DNA from 2 places in the Klebsiella sp. CSG-1 genome. Region 1 is predicted to be linked to the other one. Evidence: predicted binding sites of a transcription regulator. Region 1 holds the regulator's gene; the other holds the start of a gene.
The links. The regulator PhoB, encoded in region 1, activates phosphate uptake and scavenging genes when phosphate is short. The targets are predictions, from matches to a motif close to CTGTCATAAAACTGNCNNAT.

Region 2: uvrB (excinuclease ABC subunit UvrB) is a predicted target of PhoB. The motif match lies at 2,543-2,562, and genes of this name have one in related genera.

Annotation. Positions count from the first base shown of each region.
Region 1 covers NZ_JBWNLD010000001.1:795,623-803,340, forward strand. The annotation lists gene proY (proline-specific permease ProY) at 1-157, opposite strand, end outside; gene brnQ (branched-chain amino acid transporter carrier protein BrnQ) at 281-1,600, opposite strand; gene phoR (phosphate regulon sensor histidine kinase PhoR) at 2,015-3,310, opposite strand; gene phoB (phosphate response regulator transcription factor PhoB) at 3,332-4,021, opposite strand; gene sbcD (exonuclease subunit SbcD) at 4,231-5,433, shown strand; gene sbcC (exonuclease subunit SbcC) at 5,430-7,718, shown strand, end outside.
Region 2 covers NZ_JBWNLD010000001.1:227,831-235,548, reverse strand. The annotation lists gene bioC (malonyl-ACP O-methyltransferase BioC) at 1-712, shown strand, start outside; gene bioD (dethiobiotin synthase) at 705-1,427, shown strand; gene AC007G_RS01155 (ABC transporter ATP-binding protein) at 1,369-2,091, opposite strand; gene uvrB (excinuclease ABC subunit UvrB) at 2,829-4,850, shown strand; gene pmrB (two-component system sensor histidine kinase PmrB) at 5,086-6,177, opposite strand; gene pmrA (two-component system response regulator PmrA) at 6,182-6,853, opposite strand; gene eptA (phosphoethanolamine transferase EptA) at 6,850-7,718, opposite strand, start outside.

The sequences.
Region 1 (7,718 bases):
CGCCGCCGATAATATAGGCCAGCAGGACGCTCGGGCCCGCCATTTTAATGGCGTCAGCTGAACCATAGAACAGGCCGGTACCAATTGCGGATCCCAGCGCCATAAAGCGGATATGCCGGGTACTTAGCCCGCGCTTAAGTTTGTTACTACTTTCCATCGTATTCCATGCCGTTTTTCTCTTCAGACCTTCGCCGGAGCAGGCCGCAAAAGAGGATTACCTGAAAAACAAAAAACCACGGGACCCAAAGTCCCGTGGCTTAACACTGATTAAAACCGTCGGTTAATGCGCGCTGGAGGTCACCTGACGTCCTGCCGCACGGTCCCAGATCACCGCCAGAACCACCATCACGGCGGTAGGCATCAGCCAGGCAAGACCCTGCTCAGCCAGCGGCAGACGCGAGGTCCAGGCCGGTAACATCTCCGCGAACGCCGACGATTTAATGCCGTCAATGATACCAAACATCAGGCTGATAAACATGGCCGGCGCAATGACGCGGGACGAATTATGCCACCAGTTGCGGGTAAAGCTTAAGACCACCAGGGCGATACATGGCGGATAGATAGCCGTCAGCACCGGAATCGAAATCTGAATCAGATGGCTCAGCCCCAGGTTGGAGACCGCCATCGAGAAAATGCCGAGGATAAATACCAGCGCGCGATAGGATAATGGCAGGTACTGCGCGAAGAACTCCGCACAGGCGCAGGTCAAGCCCACCGCGGTCACCAGACAAGCGATGAAAATCAGCGCCGCCAGCATAAAGCTCCCCGCGCCACCGAAGGTGTGCTGGACATAGGCATGCAGAATCGCCGCGCCGTTAGCGGATTGATCCACCAGTGTCGCGCTATCAGACCCGAGGCGGAACAGCGCCAGATACAGCAGCGTCAGCCCCACGCCGGCCATCAGTCCGGCCCAGACGGTGTAGCGAGTCAGCAGGCGCGCTTCCGTTACGCCGCGAGAGCGCGCGGCGTTAACAATGACGATACCGAACACCATGGCACCCAGCGTATCCATGGTCAGATAGCCGTTAACGAAACCGTTCGAGAACGGCGCGGTGCGGTAAGCTTCCAGCGCATTGCTGATCGAGCCAGCCGGCCAGATAATTGCCGCAACGGACAAAATGATCAGCGCAATAATTTTCAGCGGTGCAAGGAAATTCCCCACCGTATCCAGCAGTTTGCCCGGATAGAGCGAGACCAGGATCACCAGCGCAAAATAGATCACGCTGTAAATCATCAGCGGCATCGCGCCGTCGCCGGTCAGCGGGGCAATCCCGACTTCAAAAGAGACCGTTGCGGTACGCGGCGTCGCAAACAGCGGGCCAACGGCCAGGTAACAGACCACCGCCAGCAGGATGCCGGCCACTTTGCCAATCGGCGTACTCAGGCTTTCCACGCCGCCGCCGACTTTCGCCAGCGCCACAACCGTCAGCACCGGTAAACCCACGGCGGTAATCAGAAAGCCAATAGCGGCGGTCCAGACGTGTTCACCGGCCTGTAAACCCACCATCGGAGGGAAGATAATGTTGCCTGCGCCAACGAACAACGCGAAGGTCATAAAGCCCAACGCGATAATGTCGCGAGATTTTAACTGATGGGTCATAAATTCATTACTGCCTGTGGATGTGGTGTTGTTAACAAACGGAAAATACCGTGTCTTCCCCTGAGGGAGGATACAGCGGTGGTTGCCGGAAAAATCAGCGGGATATGCTCCCGAACACGCGTGGGAAAGAATTGTTTTTTGAATTACCACGCAAAAACAGTCTGTCTGCGACTGCATGGGGGGCAATTTAAACGCTTATAACGTTTTAATGCAAGGCGGGATCGCAAAAGCAGATGATTATGCTAAGTCTATTTTTATGAGCGGGATTATTGACCATATCTAAGGAAAACCTCCGGCTAATCATGCGAACAAAAAAGCAGCAGGCGTTCATTAATTACGCGGCTAAAAAGTGACTGCAAACGAAAATGACCAGCCGAAGCTGGTCATTGGCAAGTCATGTTGACAAGGGCGCGTTCAGGCGCTTTTTTTGGCAATTAAACGTTCCGGGAGTAAGAAACTAAAACGCGTCCCTTTACCTACCGTACTCTCAATTTCCAGGCGACTGTCGTGATGATTTACCGCATGTTTGACAATCGCCAGCCCAAGACCGCTGCCGCCGGTTTGCCGCGAACGCGCCTTATCCACGCGATAGAAGCGCTCGGTCAGACGCGGAATGTGCTCGGGCGCAATCCCCGGACCGTTATCCTCGACGCTGAACAACGCGCCATGCGGCGCCCGTTGCCAGCTGACGGTAATCTCCGTCCCCGCTGGCGTATGGTTAATCGCGTTATACACCAGATTGGACATCGCGCTTCGCAGCTGCTCTTCGTTGCCCAGCACCAGCAGCGTCTCATCGACGTGGAAGTGGAGCGTCTGCTTCTGCTGGCTGAGCGTCTGGGCTTCTCGCTCCACCACCCGCAGCATCATCGGCACGTCGATTTTGTCATTCATGGCCAGCGTCGGCGCCGCTTCAATCCGCGACAGCGTCAGCAGCTGCTTGACTAACCCCTCCATGCGCTGGGTTTGCTCGCGCATCGTGTGCAGCGCTTTTTCGCGCGTCATCCCTTCCAGCACCTGCTCCTGCATCATCTCCAGATAGCCCTGCAGTACCGTTAACGGCGTGCGAAGCTCATGGCTGACGTTGGCAAAAAAGTTGCGCCGCGCGCCTTCCAGCTGGTGCATCTGCGTCACATCGCGCGCCACCATCAGCCACTGTTTGTCGCTGTAGGGCATGACGCGGATCTCCAGATGACGAGCAGTATTGAGGACCAGATTGAGCGGCTTTGAGAAATCCCTGTTTTTGAGGTAGTGAGCAAATTCAGGGTAGCGCAGGAGGTTAAGAATATTTTGTCCACTGTCGTCCGGCCAGCGCAGATTGAGGATCTGCTGAGCCAGACCATTACACCAGAAGATGGCCCCCTCCTCCGTCGTCAGCACCACCGCATCGGGCAACGACTCCGCCCCGCTACGAAAGCGTTTGATCAGACTGCCCAGTTCGCGTCGGCGCTTTTTATTGCGCATCTGCATCTGGTGAAGGCCGTAGAGCAGCGGTTCCCAGCTGCCGCTTCCCGGCGGTGGCGTCATGCTACGGTCGACCCATAGCCACCATGAAAGACGTAATAAATTCCAGAAATGCCAGATGAGAAGTCCGGTTACTGCCGCCAGCAAAAACCACGGCAGATAACCCACCACCGCCCCAAGAATCAGGGCCGGGATACAACATAAGAAAAGCTCAAGCGCCAGCCTTTTCCATGACAGCCGTTCCAGCACGGTTCACACTCCTGTCGAGATTCAGAAACGGGCGGAGAAACGATATCCCGTGCCGCGGACCGTTTGTACCATCCGGTCATGGCCGCTATGTTCCAGCGCTTTACGCAGACGGCGAATATGCACATCCACCGTTCTGTCTTCTACATACACGTTCGTCCCCCAGACGTGATTCAGCAGCTGTTCGCGGCTGTAGACGCGTTCCGGGTGAGTCATAAAGAAGTGTAGCAATTTAAACTCCGTCGGCCCCATGTCCAGCGGACTTTCTCCGGTCATCACCCGATGGGAGGAAGGGTCAAGGCTAAGCCCTTGCATTTCAATCACTTCTTCCACAGCCATCGGCGAAATACGGCGCATCACCGCTTTGATTCGCGCCACCAGCTCTTTCGGTGAAAAAGGCTTAGTGATGTAATCATCGGCGCCGGTTTCCAGACCACGTACACGATCCTCTTCTTCACCGCGGGCGGTGAGCATGACGACCGGGATATCGCGGGTCATCGCCTCACGCTTGAGCAGCTTGATAAACTGGAGACCCGATCCGCCCGGCAGCATCCAGTCGAGGAGAATCAAATCAGGCCAGGGTTCATTGAGTTGATTCACCGCACTGTCATAATCTTCCGCCTCGACGGGCTGAAAGCCGTTTTGCTCAAGAACAAAGCAGACCATTTCGCGGATCGGAGCTTCATCTTCAACGACCAGAATTCTTCTCGCCATTATTTACCCTGTATTTTTTAGCCATCAGTATAGAGTGCGGCGCCATTATGCGTCAGTTTTGTGACAGATTTATGAAGAAAATGACCGTCATATGATAGCGGATTTTGAATAATGACAAGGAGTAACAATCGATCCTGCAGGCGTTAAAGGGGCAACCTGCCGGATGACAGGTATATAATGCGCCCATGCTTTTTCGCCAGGGAATACTTATGCGCATCATCCACACCTCTGACTGGCACCTTGGCCAGAATTTTTACAGCAAGAGCCGCGCCGCCGAACACTCGGCCTTTCTCAACTGGCTGCTGACCAGCGCGCAGGCGCACGAGGTCGATGCCATTATTGTCGCCGGCGACATCTTTGATACCGGCTCGCCGCCAAGCTACGCTCGCGAGCTGTATAACCGCTTTGTGGTTCAGCTTCAGCAGACCGGCTGCCAGCTGGTGGTACTGGCGGGCAACCACGATTCGGTGGCGACGCTGAATGAATCCCGCGATATTCTGGCCTTTCTGAAAACCACGGTGGTGGCCAGCGCCGGCCATGCCCCCTTTATTCTGCCGCAGCGCGACGGCACCCCCGGCGCCATATTTTGCCCGGTCCCCTTCCTGCGCCCGCGCGAGCTGGTCACCAGCCAGGCCGGACACTCCAGCGGCGAAAAACAGCAGCTGCTGTTGAACGCCATCAGCGACTATTATCAGCAGCAGTACGAAGCGGCCTGCGCCCTGCGCGACGATCGTCCGCTGCCGATCGTCGCCAGCGGCCACCTGACCACCGTCGGCGCCAGCAAAAGCGATGCGGTGCGCGAGATCTACATCGGCACGCTGGAGGCATTTCCCGCCAGCCATTTTCCCCCCGTTGATTATATTGCCCTCGGCCATATTCACCGGGCGCAAAAGATTGGCGGCAGCGAACATATTCGCTACAGCGGCTCCCCCATCGCCCTCAGCTTTGATGAGACAGGAAAAAGCAAAAGCGTCAATCTGGTGACCTTCACCGACGGGCAGCTGACGGAGGTGCTTCCTCTGACGGTGCCGGTGACGCAGCCGCTGGCGGTGCTGAAAGGCGATTTCTCCAGCATCAGCGAACATCTCACCCAGTGGCGGGACGCCCCTCAGGAGCCGGTCGTCTGGCTGGATATTGAAATTACCAGTGACGAATATCTCCATGATATTCAGCGCAAAATTCAGGCTCAGACCGAAGATCTGCCGGTGGAAGTGCTGCTGGTTCGCCGCAGCCGCGCCCAACGTGAACGCATCCTGGCGGGCGAGCGGCGGGAGACGCTGAGCGAACTGCAGGTCGAGGAGGTGTTTGAACGCCGCCTGGCGCAGGAAACGCTGGAAGAGGCGCAGCAGCTGCGCCTGACGCAGCTGTTCAACGAAACGCTGCATAGTCTGAATGGTGAGGAGCACCTGTGAAAATTCTGAGTTTGCGCCTGAAAAATATCAACTCGTTAAAAGGCGAATGGAAAATCGACTTCACCGCAGAACCGTTCGCCAGCAACGGGCTGTTTGCCATCACCGGCCCCACCGGCGCCGGGAAAACCACTCTGCTGGACGCTATCTGCCTCGCGCTGTATCACGAAACGCCGCGTCTGAGCAGCGTCTCGCAATCGCAAAACGATCTGATGACCCGCGATACCGCCGAATGTCTGGCGGAAGTGGAATTTGAGGTCAAAGGGACCGCCTATCGCGCCTTCTGGAGCCAGAACCGCGCCCGCAATCAGCCGGAGGGCAACCTGCAGGCCCCGCGCGTTGAACTGGCGCGCTGCGACGATGGGCAGATCCTCGCCGATAAAGTCAAAGATAAACTCGAACTTACCGCTTCGCTCACCGGACTGGATTACGGTCGCTTTACCCGCTCAATGCTGCTTTCGCAAGGCCAGTTCGCCGCGTTCCTCAATGCCAAACCGAAAGAACGCGCTGAGCTGCTGGAAGAGCTGACCGGCACCGAAATCTACGGTCAAATTTCAGCACAGGTGTTTGAAAAGCATAAACTTGCCCGCAATGAACTGGAGAAACTTCAGGCCCAGGCGTCCGGCGTTCTGCTGCTGAGCGATGAGCAACAGCAGGCGTTACAGCAAAGTTTGCAAGCACTTACTGATGAAGAGCGTCTACAGCTCGCTGAGCAAACCCGCCTGCAGGCGACGCAGCAGTGGCTGCTGCGCCAGCAGGAGCTCAGCGCGGAAGCCTCGCAGTCGCAGATCCGGCTACAGGAGGCGCAGCAGGCGCTGGAGCAGGCCCAGCCGCAGCTCGCGGCGCTGCTCAACGCGCAGCCGGCAGAGCAGCTGCGTCCGCTGTGGACCCGGCAGCAGGAGCAAAGCGCCGAGCTGGCGCAAACCCACCGCCAGGTGGAGGAAGTGAATACTCGCTTACAGGACAGGCTGCGGCTGCGCGCCGGGATTCGCCTTGCCGCCAGCCGGCAGATGACGCGCTTACAGGATGCCCATCACGCCCTCAACCTGTGGCTTAAAGAACACGATAGCTATCGCCAGTGGGGAAACTCGCTGGCGGGCTGGCGGGCCGTCTTCCAGCAGCAGGCGCGCGATGCCCAACAGCAGAACGCCGTGCAGCAGAGCCTGGCGGAAACCACTCGCAAGCTTTCGGAGCTGCCGCCTGCGGCGCTGACGCTGGATGCCGACCAGGTTACCGCCAGCCTGGCGCAGCACGCCGCCGCTCGCCCGCTGCGCCAGCAGCTTTCGACGCTGCACAGTCGCCTGTTGCCGCTTCGTCAGCGTCAGCAGCAGTTGCAAACCGCGGAGCAGGCCCGCCGCGAGGAGCAGGAAAAGCTGGAAACAACCCTGGCCCAGCGCCGGCTGGCATACAAAGAAAAACATCAGCAATTCAGCGATGTGAAGGCTATTTGTGAGCTGGAAGCGCGCATTGTCGGGCTGGAGGAAGAGCGCGCTCGCCTGCAGCCCGGGAGCCCTTGTCCACTGTGCGGTTCCAGCGAACACCCGGCGGTCGCGCAATACCGGGCGCTGGAACCCGGCGTGAATCAGGCCCGCCGGGATAGTCTGGAGCGTGAAGTCAAACAGCTGACGGAAGAAGGCGCCCAGCTACGCGGTCAGCTTGAGGCACTGCTTAAACAACAGGTTAAAGAGAAAGAAGAGCTGGACTCACTCCTCCAGCAGGAGCAAGCGCTCACCTCGCAATGGCAGACAACCATCAGCGGACTCCATTGCGAACTGCAGCCGCAGGATGATATTCCCGGCTGGCTGGCGGCCCAGCAGGAGAGCGAACAGCAGCTGTATCAGCACCAGCAGCGACTGGCCTGGCAGGCCCAGCAGCAGGCGGGCGAGCAACAGCTCAGGCAGCTCCAGCAGGAGCAGGAACAACGGCGCGCGCAGCTGGAGGCGGAACTCTCGCCCTTCGCGCTCAGCGTTCCGCAGGCCGATCGGACGGCGGAGTGGCTGGCGCAGCGGGAAGCAGAGAGCCGCCTGTGGCAGGAAAAACAGAACCAATTTGTTGCGCTTCAGGAGCAGCTTCAACAGCTGACGCCGCTGCTGGATACGCTTCCGCAGACAGAGCCGGAGTCCCTTCCGCCAGCGGACGAGATAGCCGATCCGGCGCCGCTGACGGGCTGGCGTCAGGTGCACGACGACTGTCTGGCATTGCAAAGCCAGTGGCGGACGCTGAGCCAGCAGGAGAGCCAGCAGCAGGAAGCGCTGCGGGAGACGCAAACCCGGTTCGCTGCCGCACTC
Region 2 (7,718 bases), 570 kb from region 1:
GGCGGCCAGCCACTATTCGCAACACGATGCGCTGCAGCGTTACAGCGCCGAACTGCTGCTGCGTCAGCTCCATGGCCGCGCCTTTTCAGCGGTGCTCGACGCCGGCTGCGGACCCGGCAGCATGAGTCGCTACTGGCGTGAGGCCGGCAGTCATGTGACGGCGCTCGATCTCTCGGTTGAGATGCTGGCGCAGGCCCAGCGCGACGAGTGCGCGCATCGTTATCTTGCAGGGGATATTGAGTCGCTGCCGCTGGCCGATGCCTGCGTCGATCTGGCGTGGAGCAATCTGGCGGTGCAGTGGTGCGAGAGTCTGGCCGGCGCGCTCGACGAGCTGTGCCGGGTGGTGCGCCCCGGCGGTCGGGTGGCGTTCAGCACCTTGCTGGCCGATTCGCTTCCCGAGCTGAATCAGGCCTGGTGCGCCATCGACAGACATCCCCACGCCAACCGTTTTCTCAGCGAACAGGCGGTGCGCGAGGCGCTGGCCGGGCGGCGATCCGTTGGCGAGGTTCACGCCGTCAGCCTGCCCTTTGCCGATGCCCTGAGCGCGATGCGTTCGCTCAAAGGGATTGGGGCAACACACTTGCATCAGGGGCGCAGCGCGGCGCCGTTGAGCCGGGGAAAACTGCGTCAGCTGCAGCTGGCCTGGCCAAAACAGCAGGGCCAGTGCCCGCTGACGTACCATCTTTTTACAGGAGTCATTGCACGTGACTAAACGTTTTTTCGTCACCGGAACCGACACTGAAGTCGGTAAGACGGTCACTAGCTGCGCCCTGTTGCAGGCGGCAAGGCTGTCAGGCCTGAAGTGCGCGGGCTATAAACCGGTCGCTTCCGGAAGTGAGTTGACGGCGCTCGGGCTGCGTAACGATGATGCGCTGGCACTCCAGCGTAATAGCGGGGTGGCGCTGAGCTATGCGCAGGTTAACCCCTTTACCTTCGCCGAACCGACCTCACCGCATATCGTGAGCGCGGAGGAGGGGCGGCCGATTACGGGCGATGCGCTTTCTGCCGGGCTTCGTGAACTGGAGACGCTGGCGGAATGGGTGCTGGTGGAGGGGGCGGGGGGCTGGTTTACGCCGCTTTCCGCGACGCTGAGTTTTGCCGACTGGGTTCGCGACGAACAGCTGCCGGTCATTCTGGTGGTCGGCATTAAACTCGGCTGCATCAACCACGCGCTGCTGACGGCCCAGGCGGTACGTCAGGCCGGGCTGCCGCTGGTGGGCTGGATTGCAAACGACATCCAGCCGCCGGGTAAACGCCATGCAGAATATCTGGCGACCCTCAACGATCGACTTGCGGCTCCGTTGCTGGGTGAGATCCCATGGCTGGCGGACGCGTCGCGGCGTGAGGATCTCGGCCAGTACCTGGATCTCAGCGCGCTGGATCGGGCGTCATCCACTGTGCCAGCAGCGGTTCATCCAGCTGGATAACGCGGCCTTGCGCCACGTTACGCCCGCGATGCAGCAGGCAAAAACGGTCCGCTACCCGGCGAATAAACGGCAGGTGCTGTTCGGCAAGCAGCACCGTTAAGCCGATGTCGCGGTTCAGGCGCACCAGCAGGTCACCCAGCTTATGCACGAAGTGCTGTCCGCTGCCGCGCGAAGGCTCATCAAGAATCAGCAGACGCGGCCGGACAACCAGCGCTCTCGCCAGCGCCAGCTGGTACTGGTCATCTTCTGACAACATGGCGGCTTTATGCTGACGTCGTCCGTAGAGATCCGGAAAAAAATCGTAAATCTCCCCCTTGACGGCGACGCCCGGGTTTCCTCCGGCGGCCAGCGCAATATGCAGATTCTCCTCGACGCTCAGTTGAGAAAAGATCCGCCTGTCCTGCGGGACATAGCCGATGCCAATAATCGAACGGGAATGGGCGGAGAGCGGCGTGATATCGCAGGGCGGCGAACCGACGTCATGCCAGGTCATACTGCCGCTGGCGACCGGAAGATGCCCGGTAATGCAGTTCACCAGCGTGGTTTTGCCCATCCCCTGGAGTCCCATCACACAGGTGCACTCCCCCGGCTGAAGTTCAAGGTCGACATTCCATAGCGTGTGCTGATTTCCGTAGTACTGATTGACTGCGCGTAGACTCAACATAGACGTTTTCTCCTGTTTGGGGATAGCGGGCGACATGAAGATTCTGCAAATCTCTTGCCAGGAAAAAGAAGTTTCGGTTTTTTCCCGTATGGGCAGCTGCGGCGGGGCGGGGTGAAGGCGGGCCAGCGAGGCGGTTGCACTCTCCCGGTGCTAACGGGTATGAAAAATGGTGCAGAAAGCAACAAAAAGGCAGGCACCCTTAGCTGATAAATATCAAAAATAATTCGATAATTTTTTTTAGGCGGTCGATTTTCACCGCCGGTCGATTTCTGCGGGGTGGCAGAAGCCATGGCCTGCAGACACTTATCCACTATTCCTGTGGATAACCTTGTGTATTAGAGTTAGAGAACTTGCGGTAAGCTAGAGATTACGCGGCCTGCGGCTGAATTGGCGCGAAACCCATCTTTTGTTTAATATCATTAAATATCAATTAGTTGAATAAAAGCAATGGCTGTAAGGAAAGTGTCACCTGATGCCATAAAAGATTCACCACCTTGCTTGACAAATGTTAAATGATAAATTTTTTTGGGGATAACCCTACTGTCTGGCGGATTATTCTGCAGGATGGTCTTTTTTTACCCCAAAACGACGCGCATGCCGACGATTTCAGGAACAAACGATAATCGAATACTGTTTTTATATCCAGTATTATTTATTGGCAAAAATGAGCGTGAAGGGTAGAATTAAACACCTGCCGCATATCACCAGGCGCTTCATCCTTCTTCAGGGCCAGACATATGAGTAAAACGTTCACGCTGCATTCCGCATTCCGTCCTTCTGGCGACCAGCCGGAAGCTATCCGACGCCTGGAAGAGGGGCTGGAAGATGGTCTGGCGCACCAAACGCTGCTGGGGGTGACCGGGTCGGGTAAGACGTTCACCATTGCTAACGTTATCGCCGATCTCCAGCGTCCGACGATGGTGTTGGCGCCCAATAAGACCCTGGCGGCGCAGCTGTACGGCGAAATGAAAGAGTTCTTCCCGGACAATGCGGTGGAATATTTCGTCTCCTACTACGATTACTATCAGCCTGAAGCCTACGTGCCGAGCTCAGACACCTTCATCGAGAAGGATGCGTCGGTGAACGAGCATATCGAGCAGATGCGTCTGTCGGCGACCAAAGCGCTGCTTGAGCGGCGCGATGTGGTGGTGGTGGCTTCAGTATCGGCTATCTACGGTCTGGGCGACCCGGATCTCTACCTGAAGATGATGCTGCATCTGACCACCGGCATGCTGATCGACCAGCGGGCGATTTTGCGCCGCCTGGCGGAGCTGCAGTATACCCGTAACGATCAGGCCTTCCAGCGCGGCACCTTCCGCGTGCGCGGTGAAGTGATCGACGTCTTCCCGGCGGAATCCGACGATATTGCGCTGCGTATCGAGCTGTTCGATGAAGAGGTTGAGCGGCTGTCGCTGTTCGATCCGCTTACCGGTCAGGTTGAATCGACGATTCCGCGCTATACCATCTACCCGAAAACGCACTACGTGACGCCACGCGAGCGCATCGTGCAGGCGATGGAAGAGATTAAAGTCGAGCTCGCCGACAGGCGGAAGGTGCTGCTGGAGAACAACAAGCTGCTGGAAGAGCAGCGTCTGAGCCAGCGTACTCAGTTCGACCTCGAAATGATGAACGAGCTCGGCTACTGCTCCGGTATCGAAAACTACTCGCGCTATCTTTCCGGGCGCGGGCCGGGCGAGCCGCCGCCGACGCTGTTTGACTACCTGCCGGCGGATGGACTGCTGGTGATCGACGAATCCCACGTCACCATTCCGCAAATCGGCGGCATGTACCGCGGCGACCGGGCGCGTAAAGAGACGCTGGTGGAGTACGGCTTCCGTCTGCCGTCGGCGCTGGATAACCGCCCGCTGAAGTTCGAAGAGTTTGAGGCGCTGGCGCCGCAGACCATTTACGTCTCAGCGACGCCGGGTCCTTATGAGCTGGATAAATCCGGCGATGAGGTGGTCGATCAGGTGGTACGTCCGACCGGGCTGCTTGACCCGCTGATCGAAGTGCGTCCGGTGGCGACTCAGGTCGATGACCTGCTGTCGGAAATTCGCATCCGCGTCGCCATCAACGAGCGGGTGCTGGTCACCACTCTGACCAAACGCATGGCGGAAGATTTAACTGAGTATCTGGAAGAGCACGGCGAACGCGTGCGCTACCTGCACTCCGATATCGATACCGTGGAGCGCATGGAGATCATCCGCGACCTGCGGCTGGGCGAGTTCGATGTTCTGGTCGGTATCAACCTGCTGCGTGAAGGGCTGGATATGCCGGAAGTGTCGCTGGTGGCAATTCTGGATGCCGATAAAGAGGGCTTCCTGCGTTCCGAACGCTCGCTGATTCAGACCATCGGCCGCGCCGCGCGTAATATCAACGGTAAAGCGATTCTGTATGGCGATAAAATTACGGCTTCGATGGCGAAAGCCATCAGCGAGACCGAGCGTCGCCGTGAGAAGCAGCAGCGCTATAACGAAGAGCACGGCATCACCCCGCAGGGGCTGAATAAAAAAGTGGTCGACATTCTGCAGCTGGGCAGCAATCTGGCGAAGACGAAAACCAAGGGCCGCGGAAAATCACGTTCGCCGGTTGAGGCGGATACGCCTGAGGTAGTGCTGACGCCAAAAGCGCTGCAGCAGAGAATTCACGAGCTGGAAGGGCAGATGATGCAGCATGCGCAGAATCTGGAGTTTGAAGAAGCCGCGCAAATTCGTGACCAGCTGCATCAGCTGCGCGAGCTGTTTATTGCGGCGTCCTGATCCCGCAGGAGGCGATGCGCCGCGCGTGGAGCCAGGCAGTGTGACGGGACGCCGATTTTTTGTTATTCCGCGGCGTTTTCCGCTTGGCTTAATGTCTGCTTAATCTTGCCAGGCGACACTATCTTCATTCTGATGAGGATAGTGTCATGCAAAAATTAACCTTCCGTGAGTCTCTGGCCGTTACCTGCGCTGTTGTTGTGGTTGTCGCTTTTGTCCATCAGTGGGTGCTGACTTTCTAACGCGAAGGCTTAGGAAACAGAATCCAGCCGCGAACGCCGGGGCCAGGCTGGCGGTTATGTAAGAAGAACTGGGCATCGTGCAGCTGAACGATGCGCGTCACAATACTTAATCCCAGACCGATTCCTCCGTAGCGGCTGTCCATACGGACAAACGCTTTGCTCAGTTCGCCGCTTTTCGCTTCATCAATCCCCGGACCTTCATCTTCCACGGCCATAACCGGCGTTGTACCGGCCTGTATGGCGATTTTTATCTTTGACCCTGCCGGGCTATAGCGATGCGCATTCTCCACCAGATTACGCAGCACAACGCGCAGCAGCGTGGCATCGCCGGAGACGACAACATCTTTGGCATCATCTCCGTCGGGGAGGGCGAGCTCCAGCGTCTGCTGGCGCTGTTCCAGCATGCTCTCCAGCTCACCGCGAATCGGTTCGACCACATCCTCTTGCAGCAGCACGCGCTGGTAGCTCCCGGCGGAAAATGACTGCCCGACGCGCGCCAGCTGCAGCAGCTGTGAGATGCTGTTGGTCATCTGATCCAGACGCTGGATCAGCGGACCCACCTCCACATGGTGCACTTTCGCCATCAGCTCCAGATGCAGGCGCAGTCCCGCCAGCGGGGTACGCAGCTCGTGCGCGACGTCAGCGGTGAACAGACGTTCGCGATCGAGGGTTAAGTTAAGGCGAGAAACCAGCTGATTAATCGCTGTCGTCACCGCCGTCACTTCCGGAACGGACTCCGTCAGCGTAATCGGCTGCAGGTTATCCGGCGTGCGGCTCTCCAGCTCAGTTTGCAGATTCGACAGCGGTCGGGTGATTTTTCTCACCGCCACCAGACTGATATACAGCGCCAGGCCGACGATCAGCAGGCTGGGTATTAACAGACTGGCGACCGCCTCGCGCACTTCGTGTTCAACGTGCTTTTGGTTGTTATGTCCTTCGATGGCGCTCGCCACCAGCAGCTGAATCTGCTCTTTGCTTTCATGCCATAACCAGAAAACGCTGATCAGCTGACAGACCACCAGAATGGAGCCGATCGTCAGCAGCAGGCGGTGACGCATGGTCCAGGTTTCACTTGCGAACAGTGCCATGGCGTTATTCCGTTCCTGAATTATTCACCAGCATATAGCCAAACCCCCTGACGGTACGAATGCGGGCTTTGCCCACTTTTTCGCGCAGGTTATGGATATGAACCTCCAGCGTATTGGTGGCGGGTTCATTGTCCCAGCTGTAGATATCGTTGTAGAGAATTTCACGGTGTACCGGGCTGCCTGCTTTCATCATCAGGCGAGAGAGCAAGGCGTACTCTTTCGGCGTCAGGTCCAGCGCCTCGCCGCCCAGCCATACCAGGCGACGGGTAATGTTCAGCCGCAGGTTGCCCACGGCCATTTCGTTGTCGCCCTGGTTATTATGACGGCGGAGCAGCGCGCGGATGCGGGCGTTCAGCTCTTCCAGCGCGAAAGGTTTCACCAGATAATCATCCGCGCCGGTGTCGAGACCGCTGATGCGATCTTCAACGGTATCGCGGGCGGTCAGGATCAGAACCGGCTGGCTGAATTTTTCCCGGCGCATGCGCGTCAGGAAGTGCAGACCATCTTCATCCGGCAGGCCGAGGTCGAGTACGATCAGGCTGTAATGGTTGCTGGCGAGGGACAGGGCGGCCTCGTGAGCAGTGGCGACGCCATCACAGACATATCCCTCGCTTTGCATTGCCAGGATCAGGCCTTGTAACAGGAGTGCGTCGTCTTCAATGACTAAGATTTTCATCTGGCGGTCTCGCTTCTGCACGGCGTTAAAATATCATCGGTTGCCTGGTATTCGTGGGTATCAACCCCAAGAAGCCCGAGCAAGGTAGAAAACAGATTATCCTGAGAATAAGGGTCTGTTTTAGCTCTTTGTTGCAGACACTGGCTGGAAACGCCATAGCGCTGCTGGTAATCCTGGGACAACCACAGCAGCATCGGTACGTGCTTTTGCGTTTCCGGGGCGATTGACCACGGCAGCCCGTGTAAATAGACGCCATCTTCGCCCAGCGACTCGCCATGATCGGAGAGGTAAACCAGGCTGGTGGTGAATTTATCCTGCTTTGACTGCAGTAATTTTATCGCCTTATCAACTACATAGTCGATATACAGAATTGTATTATCGTAGGTGTTGGTCAACTGCTGCTGGCTGCAGCTCTGGATTTCGTTGGTATCGCAGGTTGGGGTGAATTTTCTGAATTCAGCAGGGTAGCGATTGTAATACGTCGGACCGTGGCTGCCGATGGTGTGCAGCACGATAATTCCGTCCTGTTGCAGATTGTCGATGTAGCTCTCCAGATTATGGAACAGCACTTCATCGTAACATTCCCCCTCGATGCACTGACCGGTCAGGTTCAGGTCGGTCACGTTCTGATGCGGGACGCGATCGCAAGCGCCCTTACACCCTCCGTCGTTGTCGTTCCACAACACCCGAATGCCGGCGCGTTGCAGGATATCGAGAACGCCTTCCTGATGGTGGGCCAGTTCTTCATCATAGTGCGCACGCGGCATGTTAGAGAACATGCAGGGTACCGACACCGCAGTGGCCGTGCCGCACGAGGTGGTGTTCGCAAAGTAGATGACATCATCTTGTTTGAGTCGCGGATTGG